3 regions of the Paenibacillus spongiae genome follow, and region 1 is predicted to be linked to each of the others. Evidence: riboswitches for the same ligand, from Rfam matches in the RefSeq annotation. Region 1 holds a riboswitch; each other region holds the start of a gene.

Region 1 (4,264 bases):
ATATCACGATCGAGGTCGGCTGGGTGAAACCGTCGCTTGCCGATTCGGGCGAACTGGAGCTCGTGCTGCGCCGCGGTACGGTAGTCGGGCCGGAATTGCTCCGATCCCTCGAGATATGCCAAACACAAGCAATATCAAGCCTTGTGCACACGGTGCCAGTTGGCGGCGGAATAGAGGAACCTTTAGTTCTAACGATCCGATCCCTTAATTCCAAAGCGATTGTTACCGGTCCGATCAGGATGAAGGCATCCGTCCGCTGATGGTTTGGCAGAGGCACTTGACCTTTTAGTAACCAGTGGTTATTATATTGCCATCGGTTACTAAAAGCTATTAGAGGAAATGAGGCTGTGTTCGTCCAATGACTACCACCCGCAAGAAACAGACGGAAGAAATGAAAGCCGCCGTCCGCAGCGCCGCTGCCGCGTTATTTGCCGAACGGGGCTATCAGTCCGTAACGATGCGTGAAATCGCCAAGGCAGCAGGCTGCTCTCACACTGCGATCTATATTTATTACAAGAATAAAGAGGACCTTCTGCAGCAAATTGCCATCCCGTCGCTGTTGGAGCTGGAGCAGCGGATGCTGGACAAGCTGGAAGGCCGTGAGGCTGATCCGATGAATGTCTTGACGGGGATTTGCAAGGAATACGTTACGTTCTGCTTGACCAATGGAAGCTTCTACACGGTGCTGTTCGCAGGTTCCGTGCGTGTCGACGAGGAAGATCCGGAGCTTGCGGTCAACCGTATCCGCAACCAGCTGTTCGGCCATCTGGACAGGGCTCTTCATCTTGCGCTTGCGGACCGCACCCAAGATAATGGACCGGAGGCTATGATCAATCGCACGCGGGCACTGTTCTTCATGGTTCAGGGCTATGTGTCCACGTATACCGATCATGTAGAGCCAATAGAGGCTATAATGGAGCGGACACTTCCTTATCTGGATCAAGGAATTCGAACGCTGGTAGAGGGAATGATCGCACAAATCCACAATTGAGCAGTTGAACAATAACGGCCGTTGAAGCCCTTCACGCTTCACGGCCTTACGTTGTTCATGAAACGTACAGCCAGCCCAATGCCTGCTGCTAACGGGCGATAGATCCCTCGTGTCTTCAGAAGATGTTACTCGCCCCGGATATGCGTCAGCCATGTCTTGAGCTTGGCTTCCTCCGCCTTCGGACAGACCAACAAACCATGCGGCGTAGAGACGATGATCAAATCATGGACGCCGACGATCAGCGCCTGCCGGTCTGCAAATACGGTATTGCCGGTAGCGTTCGGAAGCACAATGGGCTCCTCGCCATGCCGGATGTTCCCGCTTGAATCCGGGGTTAGGTGGCGTTCGAGCGCAGCCCATGAGCCGATATCGTCCCATCCGCAGCGAACCGGGATGCAGTAAATAGATTGGGCCTGCTCCATAACCGCGTAGTCGATGGAAAGCGCGGGCATCTGCGCATATGCAGCTGCCGCATCGTGCGGATGCGATCTCAGTATGTTCCACAACTGGGGCTGATAACGCTGCAGGCTGCTGGCAATGGTGGAGGGGCGCCATACGAATATGCCGCTATTCCAATATATTCCAGACTCGCGAATCAATTCCGCGGCACGGCCGGCATCCGGCTTCTCAAGAAATTGAACGACGCGGAGTACGCCTTGAGGCATATTCTTTGCCATATCGCTGGACTTATCGAGCGTTCGTAAGTAACCGAAGCCGGTTTCGGGCCGATCCGGTTCGATGCCGAGTGTTACAATCGCATCATCTAGGCAGGCTGCGGCTGCGGCCTGTTCGATAGCCGCCAGGAATGCCCGTTCATCGGAAACATATTGATCCGAGGGGACAAAGACAAGGGGCGAATCGTCGCCCTGATCCAGAAATCTTAATGCGGCAAGAGCCATACATGCTGCAGTATCCTTTTGTTCGGGTTCGATAATGTATTGATTCGGCGGCATGTCGGGGAGCTGCCGGGCGAGCAGAGGCAGGTAACGGTCGGGTACGGCTGCGTACAAGCGGCTTCCTGGCACCAGCTTGAGGAAGCGGGCGGCTGTTTCTTGAATTAAGGTCCGGTCCGAATGGAAAGGCAGAAATTGCTTCGGCATGGATGCGGTGCTCCGCGGCCAGAACCGAGTCCCTCTACCGCCGGCCATGATGACGATATTCACGCTATGAAACACCTCCGGCATAGCTAAAAAAACAGTAGAAGCCCTTAAATATACAGTCAATGTATTCGGAGCTGATCATGCTTCGGAACGGCTTATGTACTTGCATCTGCAGCGATTGGACGAATTTACCGGTAGGATTGCGCGGGAGATATATGGTATTCTCTTACGCGAGCCGAAACTTATCGTACGGGGGACTTTTGGAAACAGCGGTATACGGTTTCCTGACGGCCGTTAATTGTGGAAATTCTCCATGCTTATCAGCCGAAAACTTGTATGAATGCTGCCGTTCTTTTGCGTTCTATCGACGCTTATTGGCAGCAGGAATGCTAGGGGTGAATCGCGAATGCGGCATATACGCGGACGCGAAGGGTTGACTCCTCGACCCGAATCCGACAACTAACCTCGTAGGCCACATGCTTGAACGGATAATAGACTTACATCCGTTCGCGATGACGGAGACGAGCGTCGTGAATGACGGCGCGGATCCGTAAACCGAAGGAGGACGACACGCTTTGAAGAATTGGAATTGGAAGAAAGGCACGGCAGCGGCTGTGCTTGGCTTGACCCTATTTGCCCATGCAGGCGCCGCCAATGCGGCTACGAATCACAAGGCGGCGGACGGCGACACGTTCTGGAAGCTGTCCAAACGTTATGGCGTTACGGTCGATTCGCTCATGAAGGCGAATCCGAAGGTAAATGCGCAGAACATTTATGAAGGCTTGAACATTATCGTTCCAAGCGGCAGCACCATGAAAGCAGCGGCTGCAGCACCTGCGGCAGCGCCCGCCAGCACGATGAAGGCGTCATCCGACAGCGAGCAGCTCAACCTTGGCGGACGGATATTCAATTACACGGATGCCTTCCAGGTAAAAGCGAGCGCATACACATCCGCAGCTTCGGAGAACGGCGGCTGGGGAGCAGTGGACTACTTCGGAAATCCGCTTAAGCTCGGTACGATTGCAGTAGATCCCAAGCGGATTCCGCTAGGCAGCAAGGTTTATGTGACAGGTTACGATTATGACGGCCTGCCGGTAGGCGGCATGATTATGACAGCTACCGACATGGGCGGGGCAATCAAAGGAAACCGGATCGACATCTATGTTCCGCATTCGCAGCAGCAGGCGAGAACGTTCGGCTTCCAATATGTCGATGTCTTTGTTTTGGAATAGCCGTTCATACTCATCCTTCATACATGAAATACGGGCTTCACTCACACATAAAAACGGCGTTCATCCTTGATTCAAGGTGAACGCCGTTTGCTGTATATCACGGTTTTTCCGTTGATGCAGGGGTTATGATGATCGGGCGACAGGACGGTTCAGGAGCTCGGGCAGGGTGACGATTTGATACCCTTTGCTGCGAAGCAGACGGATGAGGCGGGGGAGGGCGTTAATCGTACCCGATAAATCTTGTCCGCCTCCGCCGCCGGCATGCTGCAGGATGATCGATCCGGGCTTCAGCGTTCGTTTAATGTTAATAATAATGCTGCTGCTGTCCAGGCTCTTCCAATCCTCCGAGTCGACATTCCAGTTTACGATAACGAATCCGTTCCGCTTCGCCCATTCAATCTGCTTCGGCAATATTTCGCCATAGGGCGGCCGGATGAGCTTCGGGCTGTAGCCGGCAAGCGGTCGTAGGACGGCATCGGTACGCAAGACCTGCTGCTGGAATTTCTGCATCGATATCTGGGTGAAAACCGGATGATTGTAGGAATGGTTTCCGATCAAATGGCCTTCTCTCCGCATCCGCCGGACGACAGAAGGATGGGCGCGGGCTCTTGAGCCGACCACGAAGAAAGTGGCCCGCACTTTATATTTGGCCAGCACATCGAGAACCTGCGGGGTGTATTTCACATCCGGTACATCGTCGAAGGTAAGCGCGACCTTCCTGACTTTGCGCGGTCCGCCCAAATAGAAGGCGCTCGGGTACATTTTCTGCAGCTGTGCCCAGGATACGGCATGCTGCGCCTGCTTGCTGCGTTTATGCCCTTTTCGGCTGCGGCGCCGATCTGTCTCCGCCGCGCTCTTCTGCTCTGCGTATGTCCCCGCCTGCTTGCTGATGGCTCCCGGAGATGTATTCGGCTTGCTATCTTCGGCGCGTTGGTCCAATT
Region 2 (4,264 bases), 600 kb from region 1:
TTACATAGGAAATATTGTCATGCTCCGAAACGTGAACAAAATCCGGTGCGGGCTGCGGACAGTTCTTCTGATAGAACGATTTGCCGTGCACGCCGTCCGGAAACCGGATCGTAGTCAAATAACGGTCCTGGCAGTGCTTCATCAGCCAAGGGGAAAGCGCGGTCAGCTGCTGCAGGAAGATGGCTTTCGTAATGCCCATTTCGGGCCAGAGAAGCTTGTTCGGGTTGCTGATGACCAGTTCCTGTCCTTCAACGACGATGGTGCCCTTCACGCTCCGGCTCATGGCAGATCCTCCTTCGGCAGCCGCATTACCTTCTCCCGATTCTGGCTGGCCGGCAATGACGGGGAAGGGGGAAGTGAATTAACTAAACGTGCATTCTTGTGGGGGAACATCCAAGAAAGCTTGAATCGTCGGCTGTCGCAGCGTTTTATTGGAAGTCCATTCCATATAGTTTATTTTGACCGTCAGCCGCGGTTCTATCCATATAGCGTCTTTGTAACGTTCCGGCTTGTTTGCGAAAGGCATGGAACGAACCGTCATTGTCGTTATCAGCTGCGTCAATGTCCGCCAGTCATTCATCGTTAATTTTCCTGAACCGGCATGCCCGATGTACCAGAAGCGTCCTGCGTCATCATACAGGCCCAATAGCAACGCATTAACAATGCCATCCCGTAAGGTTACGCCGCCGACAACCGCGATTAGATCCTGAACATTTTTTTTCTTCATCCAGCGCTTGTCTTTGCCGTCGATGGAATAGGTGCTGTTCAGATCCTTGATCACAATGCCTTCAAGCCTATGCTGCTCTGCAACCCGGTATAGACCGGCAATGTCGCTATAGCTTGGAACGACCTGCACCTGCACATTCGGACGAATAATGCTGCTCAGCAGCGTTTGGCGGTCCCGAAGCTTCTTGTCCTTAACCCATACGCCGTTAAGATAAATCAAATCAAAGATCATGTATGTAATGGGAACAGTACCTTTCTGCTCTTGAATCCGCTGCGCGCTTCTTAAGCTGTCCCGTTTCATGACCTCATGAAAGGAAGGGCTGCCATTCTCGAAAGCGATCACTTCACCGTCAAGAATGAAAGAGTCTGCGCTGCAATAGGACTCGGCCTGCAGCAATTCGGGATACTGCAATGTTCGTTCATTCAGCCTTCGGTTAAATAGCTTCGTACGTTCGCCGTCAAAATAACTTAATATTCGGACGCCATCCCATTTAATTTGGGCCGTCCATTGATCTCCCTTGGGAAATTCACTTGCAGCAACAGGTTCAAAAGGAATGATAGGTTCCAGCTTCATCATTGCATTCTCCTAATGAAGGACTTCTTACAAGTGTAGACAAGGAAAGCTGTTAAAATACCGGACAAGCTGACGAAAAGCCGGCTTCAACATGCTGCGCATTCATGAAACTAAACTATTCGGTTCGGGCCTGCAGAAGACCAATATGGAGAAAATGATAAGATTCTAATTTTTGAGAGGAAGGAAAATGATGAGAAAAAAAGAATAATACTACACGATGTAATATAAAAAGGAGCTTTGCCGAATTTTCTGTGTGAAAAGCGGGGGAACCACTTTGGTGAATTAATTCCAGCTATCCAAGGAATTATAGGGAACCTTCAACCGAGCCATCAGCTAACCTCGTAGGCATCGAAGGGAGAACAAGTTGAAGAAGACGATTATAGCGATAGTAGGGGCGCTGGCCGTATTCACATCGGGCGCCGGCAGTGTATATGCAGATCAGCCGAAGCTGACCGCATCCGTCAATGAAGTCGTAGGTACGCCATACAAATGGGGAGGTACGACGACGGACGGCTTCGATTGCTCGGGCTTCATCCTGCACATTTTCAAACAGTTCGATGTGAAGCTTCCGAGAACGTCGAAGACCCAGGCGAATACCGGAGAAAAGGTGGAGAAGGACGATCTCCGTCCCGGCGATCTCGTTTTCTTCAATACGGATGGCAAAGGAATCTCGCATGCGGGCATCTACGTCGGAGACGGGAATTTTGCCCATTCTTCCAGCAGCAAAGGGGTGCGCATAAGCGGGCTGTCGGATTCCTATTATAAGAAAAGATATGTCACGGCCCGCCGTGTCGTATCGGAACAAGTCTATAAAAGCATGATGAATAGTATCCATTAAACTGCAGGTCGGGATAGGTTTGGATCCGCAACAAAGACGGACGCTGGTGCAGCAGCGTCCGGAATAAGAAACGCGGCTGGACAGGTTGAGGGCTGTCCAGCCGCGTTTCATGCATGTTAAAGGCTCAGGCGGGCAACTTCGTGCTCAGCCCCATCCTGTCTCATGGAATTTCACATGTATATTGACGTAAGATACGGACAACAACTACAATTCGTTGTATACATGCGAGCGAAGATACTCAATCTGTGACATATCGAAGCAGGAATAGGGGGGCTGAAAGTGAAGGTTCAGCGGATGAAACTAAGTGAAGAAGGCTTGAACCGTTTCTTCGGGTCGCTTGAAGCCCAAATTATGGAGATCGTATGGGGCCGCGGAGAGGTCACGATCAAGGAAGTCCAGGCATCGCTTGATGAAGAGCTTTCCTTCAATACGGTAATGACGGTATTGAATCGCCTTTCCGATAAAGGACATTTGAAGAAAACGATAACCGGCAAAGGAAGAAATAGATTGAGCTCCTTCCAGCCGGTCCAGAGCAAGGAAGAGTTTATTCAAGAGCAGACACGTGCCGTTACGGAGGGGCTTGTTCACGAGTACGGACCGATCGTTCTGAATCATCTATTCAACGCTGTCGAGCAGGCGGACCCCAAACTGATGGATTTATTGGAGGCCCGACTAGAAGAGTGGAAGCGTGGCAAATCATGAGATTCCAGAAGCATCGCCTCGTATTTGTGAGCATGATGGCCATCAGCGCGTTTGTCTGGCTTCAGATGGCGATCTATCTTCTCCATGAGGTGTTTGGACTCCGGCCCAAATGGAATCTATTGCAATACTGCGTCGCCGCGGTAAGCGAACAGACGGTGCTGAATCAAATCGTGCTAATCGGATTGAATGGCATCATGGCCTACAGCATAGGAATGATCATATGGTTCATCGGTCAGCAGGCTGTCATGGAGAGAAGATGGCTGGCAAGGATGAAGATGAATCGCCATAACCGCTTGTCCAAGCAGTTGAACCGGAAGTACCGCTCGCTCGGCTATGAAATCACGGTAATCCGCCATGATTCCATGCTGGCGCTGACCTTTGGGTTTATCCGGCCGAGAATCCTAGTATCGACCGCGCTGCTCTCCAATTTTACGGAACGTGAAATGGATGCCATTGTACTCCACGAGGTCAGTCATTGCCGCAATTACGATCCTCTCCGGTTGTTATTGGTGAAGATGATGAAGGACAGCTTGCCGTTCATTCCGGTCTTACATCGCATGTCGCATTATATCGAGGTATGGGTAGAGCTGGAGGCGGACCGTTACGCGATTGAACAGATGAAATCGCCGATCGATCTGGCGAACGTGCTGCTGCGGTACTCTCGATTTAGCCAAAGAAGCCTCGTCGGCGTCGGGTTCGCCGATGAAGCGATCAATTACCGCCTGCAGCAGCTGATCGAGCCCAAAAGTAAAATCCGCGTCCCGATCTTGAATATCATTCCGTTATCGATATCCTCGCTCATGATCTTTATCATTAGCAATATTTTTGTAAGCGGCTGCGCATAGCCGCTTTCTTCGCGGTCATTACACTACTTAGTGTAGTTAAATGGCAGGCTGATCTCTCATGCTGAAGGCGGAGCTTCCTGATTACAAAACGGACGGTTTCGGAGGGACTATCGTATCCCAGCCTGTTCCTGCTACTATGAAATAAAGGAGATATCTCATGAATGCTGCTGATCTAACGCTGTGGATCGTATTCGGCGCCGGATTTCTTTCGTTCATTTCGCCTTGCTGTCTGCCGCTCTATCCTTCGTTCCTGTCTTATATTACAGGCGTATCGGTCGAGGATTTGAAGGAAAGCGGCGGCATGGTTCAGAAGCAAGCTTTATTGCATACGGTTTTCTTCATTATCGGGTTTTCCATCATCTTCTTTGCGTTGGGATTATCGGCCAGTCTGGTCGGGGGTCTCTTCTCGGAGAACCAGGACTTAATACGGCAGCTTGGCGGTATTATGGTCGCCGTGTTCGGAATGGTCATGATGGGCATCATTACGCCGAAGCTATTCATGAAAAATATCCGTTTCGAATGGAAACGCAGACCGGTAGGCTATCTGGGATCCGTTCTGGTCGGAATCACCTACGCGGC
Region 3 (4,264 bases), 1.4 Mb from region 1:
CGTTACCCTCACCTGGATCGACTTTACCATGGCGCTCTCGACAATCGTGACCGGCCGAGGGGAATAGCCAAGCGGATGCGGCGTGTCCGCGGTCATGGGCGCGGATGAATCCCAGCCGCCCAGGAAGCGGGCCACCCGCTCGAGCGGCTTCTGCGTCGCGGAGACGCCGATGCGTTGAATTGGCTCGGGACACCATGCCGAAAGCCGCTCCAGCGTAAGGGACAGATGAGCGCCGCGCTTATCTCCTGCAATTCCGTGGATTTCATCGACGATGACCGACCATACGGTCTGTAGCATCGCGCGCCCCTTCTCCGAGGTCAGCATCAAATAAAGCGATTCCGGCGTCGTCACCAGGACATCAGGCGGCCGGCGGAGCATCTTGGCCCTTTCGCTTGAAGGGGTATCCCCTGTTCGAACGGCCGTGCGGATGCCCGGCCATGCGGGACCGCCCGACTCCGCTTGGCTGGCGGCGTAATGCTCGATCGCCTCCATGAAGCGGGTCAGATGATGCTGGATATCATTGTTTAATGCTTTCAGCGGCGTGACATACAGAATGCGAACACCCGGCTTCCATCCGGAACGGGTGGAGGCTTTGGCCTTAGCAAGCTTGTCCAGGCAGGGCATAAGTGCCGCAAGCGTCTTCCCGGAACCGGTTGGAGCCGCGATGAGCGTGTGCCGGCCGGAGAGAATGGAAGCCCACGCCTGCAGCTGGACATCTGTCGGTTCCCCGAACGTCCGGGAGAACCAGCCGGCGAGAGTAGGGTGGAATACGGAAAGGGCAGGTGATTGCTGGGACAAGGGACATCGGCTCCTTCGCGGCTTAATGGTTTCGCAAGCAAAGTTCTACATGTCGTTTTCTATATTTAGGTGCGACCGTTCGCTGATGCAAACAGGCTCATTAAACAGGACCCAATAGAAGGTAAGCGGGATCAGGCATTCACGGATTCATTATACCTTTTTTTGGTCAGTTTGCGAGCGGACGGTCATATGTATAGAGGTAACATCATGGCTGCTGCGCAGCGGGAGGTTATCGGATGGGAAGATGGCGGAATAGCTTGGAAGAACGGTGGAACGAGTGGGTTCAGGTAGAGGATGCGGTGAGCCTGACGCTGGCTGGACGCAGCGTTCTGCGGGTGGCAGGGGCGCGCACCCCCCGTCTATTGACGCCTGCCTCGAAGGCTGTGCGCATAACCGAGCTCAACCGAGTCGACGGCAAGTATGAAGCGGGGCTGGCCTGCTTCTGTCTTGGGGAGATGCCGGTCGAGGAACGGCCGGTCTTTCTGGCTGCCTGGCACGAGCGGCTTGGCGCGGGCGCGACGGCTGTACTCGCGGACCGGCGGAGCGAGGGATGCGAGTCGGCAATGGAGCTGCACGAAATGTTCGCTCCGGTCGCTGCGCAGCTGGACGTACAGGTCGGCCGCACGTTCTGGTGGGTGAGATACCGGGTACGCGGCGAGTAATCTCCGGTCGGCGGCCGGCGTTACTACAGGGCCTATCGTCCCAAGAAGAACAACAAAGCCGCAATGCTCGTCATCATCGACAACCACTGCGGCTTATATTGTGTAATTCGACATCGTGAAGGATGCCGATTTACGTCTTAATCCACGTCCACGCCGTCGACTGCTTCGTCAGACGGTTCGTCGGCATATTTCGTATACGTTGCGGTGCTCATTACGCGGCGGGCCGTGACATACCGTTTCACGTAATAGGAATCGCTGAGACCGCTAATGGTTACGCCTTTGCTGGAGGAAGAATGCGCGAACTTGCCGTCTCCAACATAGATGCCGACATGAGAGATACCTTTACCGCTCGTATTGAAGAATACGAGGTCGCCGGCGATCAGGTCGTTCTTCGCGACTTTCTTGCCAAGCTTGGATTGGGAGGAGGATGCATGCGGAATCGATACGCCGAGTTTCTTGAACACGTACATCGTAAATCCGGAGCAATCGAATCCCTTGGTAGTTGTACCACCGTAGTTGTACGGTGTGCCGATTACGTCCTTGATGACTTCATCCATTCTGGAATCTGCGAAAACGCTTCCAGCTTGGAATGTCAACAATAAAGCCAGACCAACCAGCAGAGCGGAAACCTTCTTCAAAGATAGAAACCCCTTCCAATGCCTACGAGGTTAGCTGTGGGGTTCGGTTGAAGGTCTCCCTATGATCGCCTCAGGCATCCGGTCCGTCCGGCTGCCGGGATCAATTCACCCAGAGTGGTTCCCCCGTTTCCCTTGCGGGAATTCGGCAAAAATTTCATTCTCGCTATTTATTCGATTATTTTCATCTTTTCCCTTCTAAGTTCACAATTTGTTCACAAATTAGAATTCTAAGAGTGCAACTTTTTTGCAATTTGCCCGTAAAGGATTCGAATTTCGATAGAAGAGTGAAAAGGCGATCATTTACAAATCATTTTTCGAGATATATGCGTTTCTGCTAGAAGCCAATCGAAGAGGAGAGAAGCCGGCTCGCCTCCATTGGACTGCCGTTATGCAAGGCCGCGCCTTGTCGCTGGCATCTGCGCCGGTGTTCTTTGCGGATGCTTGCCGTTATACGGTATGCCGCCGTAATCGTACAGCGGATTTTGATTGCCTGTGTACGATGCTATGAACATACTGTACCTCTTTATTACGCCTGCGTAGCGGATCGTCATCATGAAGGAGCAACAACAAGAGGCTGAGCGGAATCTTTCCGCTGAGCCTCTTGTTTTCATATGTTCAATCAGATGAAACTTTACGGTATTTGCTTTGCTTCGATTGAATTATATCTGCTTCGAATGCCATACCTCATATTGCGAGGCGACCGTCCACACTTTGATGATCGTACGCACCAGATGGTAGCTTTGATTCAAGATGAGCGCGAACAGGCCTGCCCACAGCATGGAGGCGGAGGTTACCGTCAAGCCGGCCAGCAGCGCGATTGCCCACATGACGATGGAGATCCCCACGAATGGGAAGATGTGCCGAAGCGCGCTCCATAGCGCCTTCATGGCACCGCCGCCCGATACCGCTCCGAATTGCATCGCGAGAAAGAGCAGATGGAGCAAGAGCGCCCATGCGATCCAGCCTCCTGCCCAAGGGCCGGTCCGCTGCAGGAGCTCGATAATCGAATGGCTCGAGAGAAGGACATCGAGCGCCCGCGGGAGCAGCCATACGGCAGGTGCTAACGTTAGGATCGTCTCCATAAAATAGAGCAGGGCCACCGGCTTCCACGCCGCCCGAATCCCTTGCAGAAATTTGGTGCCGCCTTCATCCGTCGTATGGTGGAGCGAATACAGCAGACCGGCGTTTATGAGGGGCGTCAGGATGATCCGTCCCGCAAGCAGACTGCCGAACAGCCACAAATAAGGGCGCACCATGTCGGTTTTGAGCAGCTGGAACTGGGCTTCCGTCAAGAACATCTGAACGGCGTTATCCACGCCAAGCGTATCGGGGTAGCGTCTAAGCAGCGGGACAATGATCGACTCGATCGTTCGATATAAGAAAAAGCCCCACAGCAGCTCATAGAGGAACAGCAGAATAATAATGTAAAAATGCTTTAATGTTCGGTGCCAGCCTTGCTTCAAATAGCTTCTCACGCGAGCGCCTCCTTTCATTCCTGGTTATTTCGTGATCGACAGCGGCAGACGGGCGGGGCGGCTAGGCGGCCCCGCGCCGGTCTCTGTTTTCATAGGGACGATTACCATGCCAGCGACGTAAACAGACCCTCGACAAATTTGGAGACGGCGATGTTCCAGCGCGTCCGGGTCTTCTCCGGAAGGTCCGCCTTCATGAAATTATTGTTGCGCTTATTGTCCAGCACGTTGGCGTTCTTCGGATCGATTGCAGCCCAGATGAGCGGGGAGGCATGCACCATTTTGAACTGGACATGGGTTTCATGGCCATCCCATGTCTTGGGCATGGTCGTCCCGTCCGCGAACTGGAATACGATCGGCACCGGACCGTTGGTTCCTCCGCGTTTTTTGATTAGCACGATCGATTCGTACAGTTTCGTCCCGCCTTCCTCAACCGGACGCACATGGACCGATTCTACGGCGTAGTCGGCCATTTCCTTGCCGTATACGAATTGACTGAAGTACTCATTCCATTTGGTCCGGGTCACTTGCTCGACTACGCGCTGAAAATCGGCAGTGGACGGATGCTTGAACTTATATTTCTGAAAATAGGTTCTTAATATCTTCCGCATGGCCTGCGGGCCAACCTGTTTCTCAATGCCCACCAGCACCAGCTTGGCACGCATGTACACATTTTCCGCATAATGATTGTGGC

The links. A riboswitch is a leader RNA that binds a small molecule or an ion and turns the genes downstream of it on or off. The one in region 1 is predicted to bind cyclic di-AMP.
Region 2: another riboswitch for cyclic di-AMP. It lies ahead of L1F29_RS04695 (C40 family peptidase); the one in region 1 lies ahead of L1F29_RS07720 (3D domain-containing protein).
Region 3: another riboswitch for cyclic di-AMP. It lies ahead of L1F29_RS01190 (C40 family peptidase); the one in region 1 lies ahead of L1F29_RS07720 (3D domain-containing protein).

What each region holds. Positions count from the first base shown of each region.
Region 1 covers NZ_CP091430.1:1,682,743-1,687,006, forward strand. Annotated here, with positions in the region: gene L1F29_RS07705 (hypothetical protein) at 1-260, shown strand, start outside; gene L1F29_RS07710 (TetR/AcrR family transcriptional regulator) at 359-991, shown strand; gene L1F29_RS07715 (mannose-1-phosphate guanylyltransferase) at 1,117-2,154, opposite strand; cyclic di-AMP (ydaO/yuaA leader) riboswitch at 2,315-2,579, shown strand; gene L1F29_RS07720 (3D domain-containing protein) at 2,667-3,323, shown strand; gene L1F29_RS07725 (polysaccharide deacetylase family protein) at 3,447-4,264, opposite strand, start outside.
Region 2 covers NZ_CP091430.1:1,079,060-1,083,323, forward strand. Annotated here, with positions in the region: gene ligD (non-homologous end-joining DNA ligase) at 1-283, opposite strand, end outside; gene L1F29_RS04690 (ATP-dependent DNA ligase) at 362-1,300, opposite strand; cyclic di-AMP (ydaO/yuaA leader) riboswitch at 1,529-1,663, shown strand; gene L1F29_RS04695 (C40 family peptidase) at 1,665-2,138, shown strand; gene L1F29_RS04700 (BlaI/MecI/CopY family transcriptional regulator) at 2,418-2,840, shown strand; gene L1F29_RS04705 (M56 family metallopeptidase) at 2,819-3,685, shown strand; gene L1F29_RS04710 (cytochrome c biogenesis CcdA family protein) at 3,843-4,264, shown strand, end outside.
Region 3 covers NZ_CP091430.1:255,652-259,915, forward strand. Annotated here, with positions in the region: gene L1F29_RS01180 (DEAD/DEAH box helicase) at 1-798, opposite strand, end outside; gene L1F29_RS01185 (hypothetical protein) at 1,035-1,460, shown strand; gene L1F29_RS01190 (C40 family peptidase) at 1,598-2,098, opposite strand; cyclic di-AMP (ydaO/yuaA leader) riboswitch at 2,103-2,256, opposite strand; gene L1F29_RS01195 (hypothetical protein) at 2,485-2,610, opposite strand; gene L1F29_RS01200 (hypothetical protein) at 2,758-3,573, opposite strand; gene L1F29_RS01205 (M1 family metallopeptidase) at 3,675-4,264, opposite strand, start outside.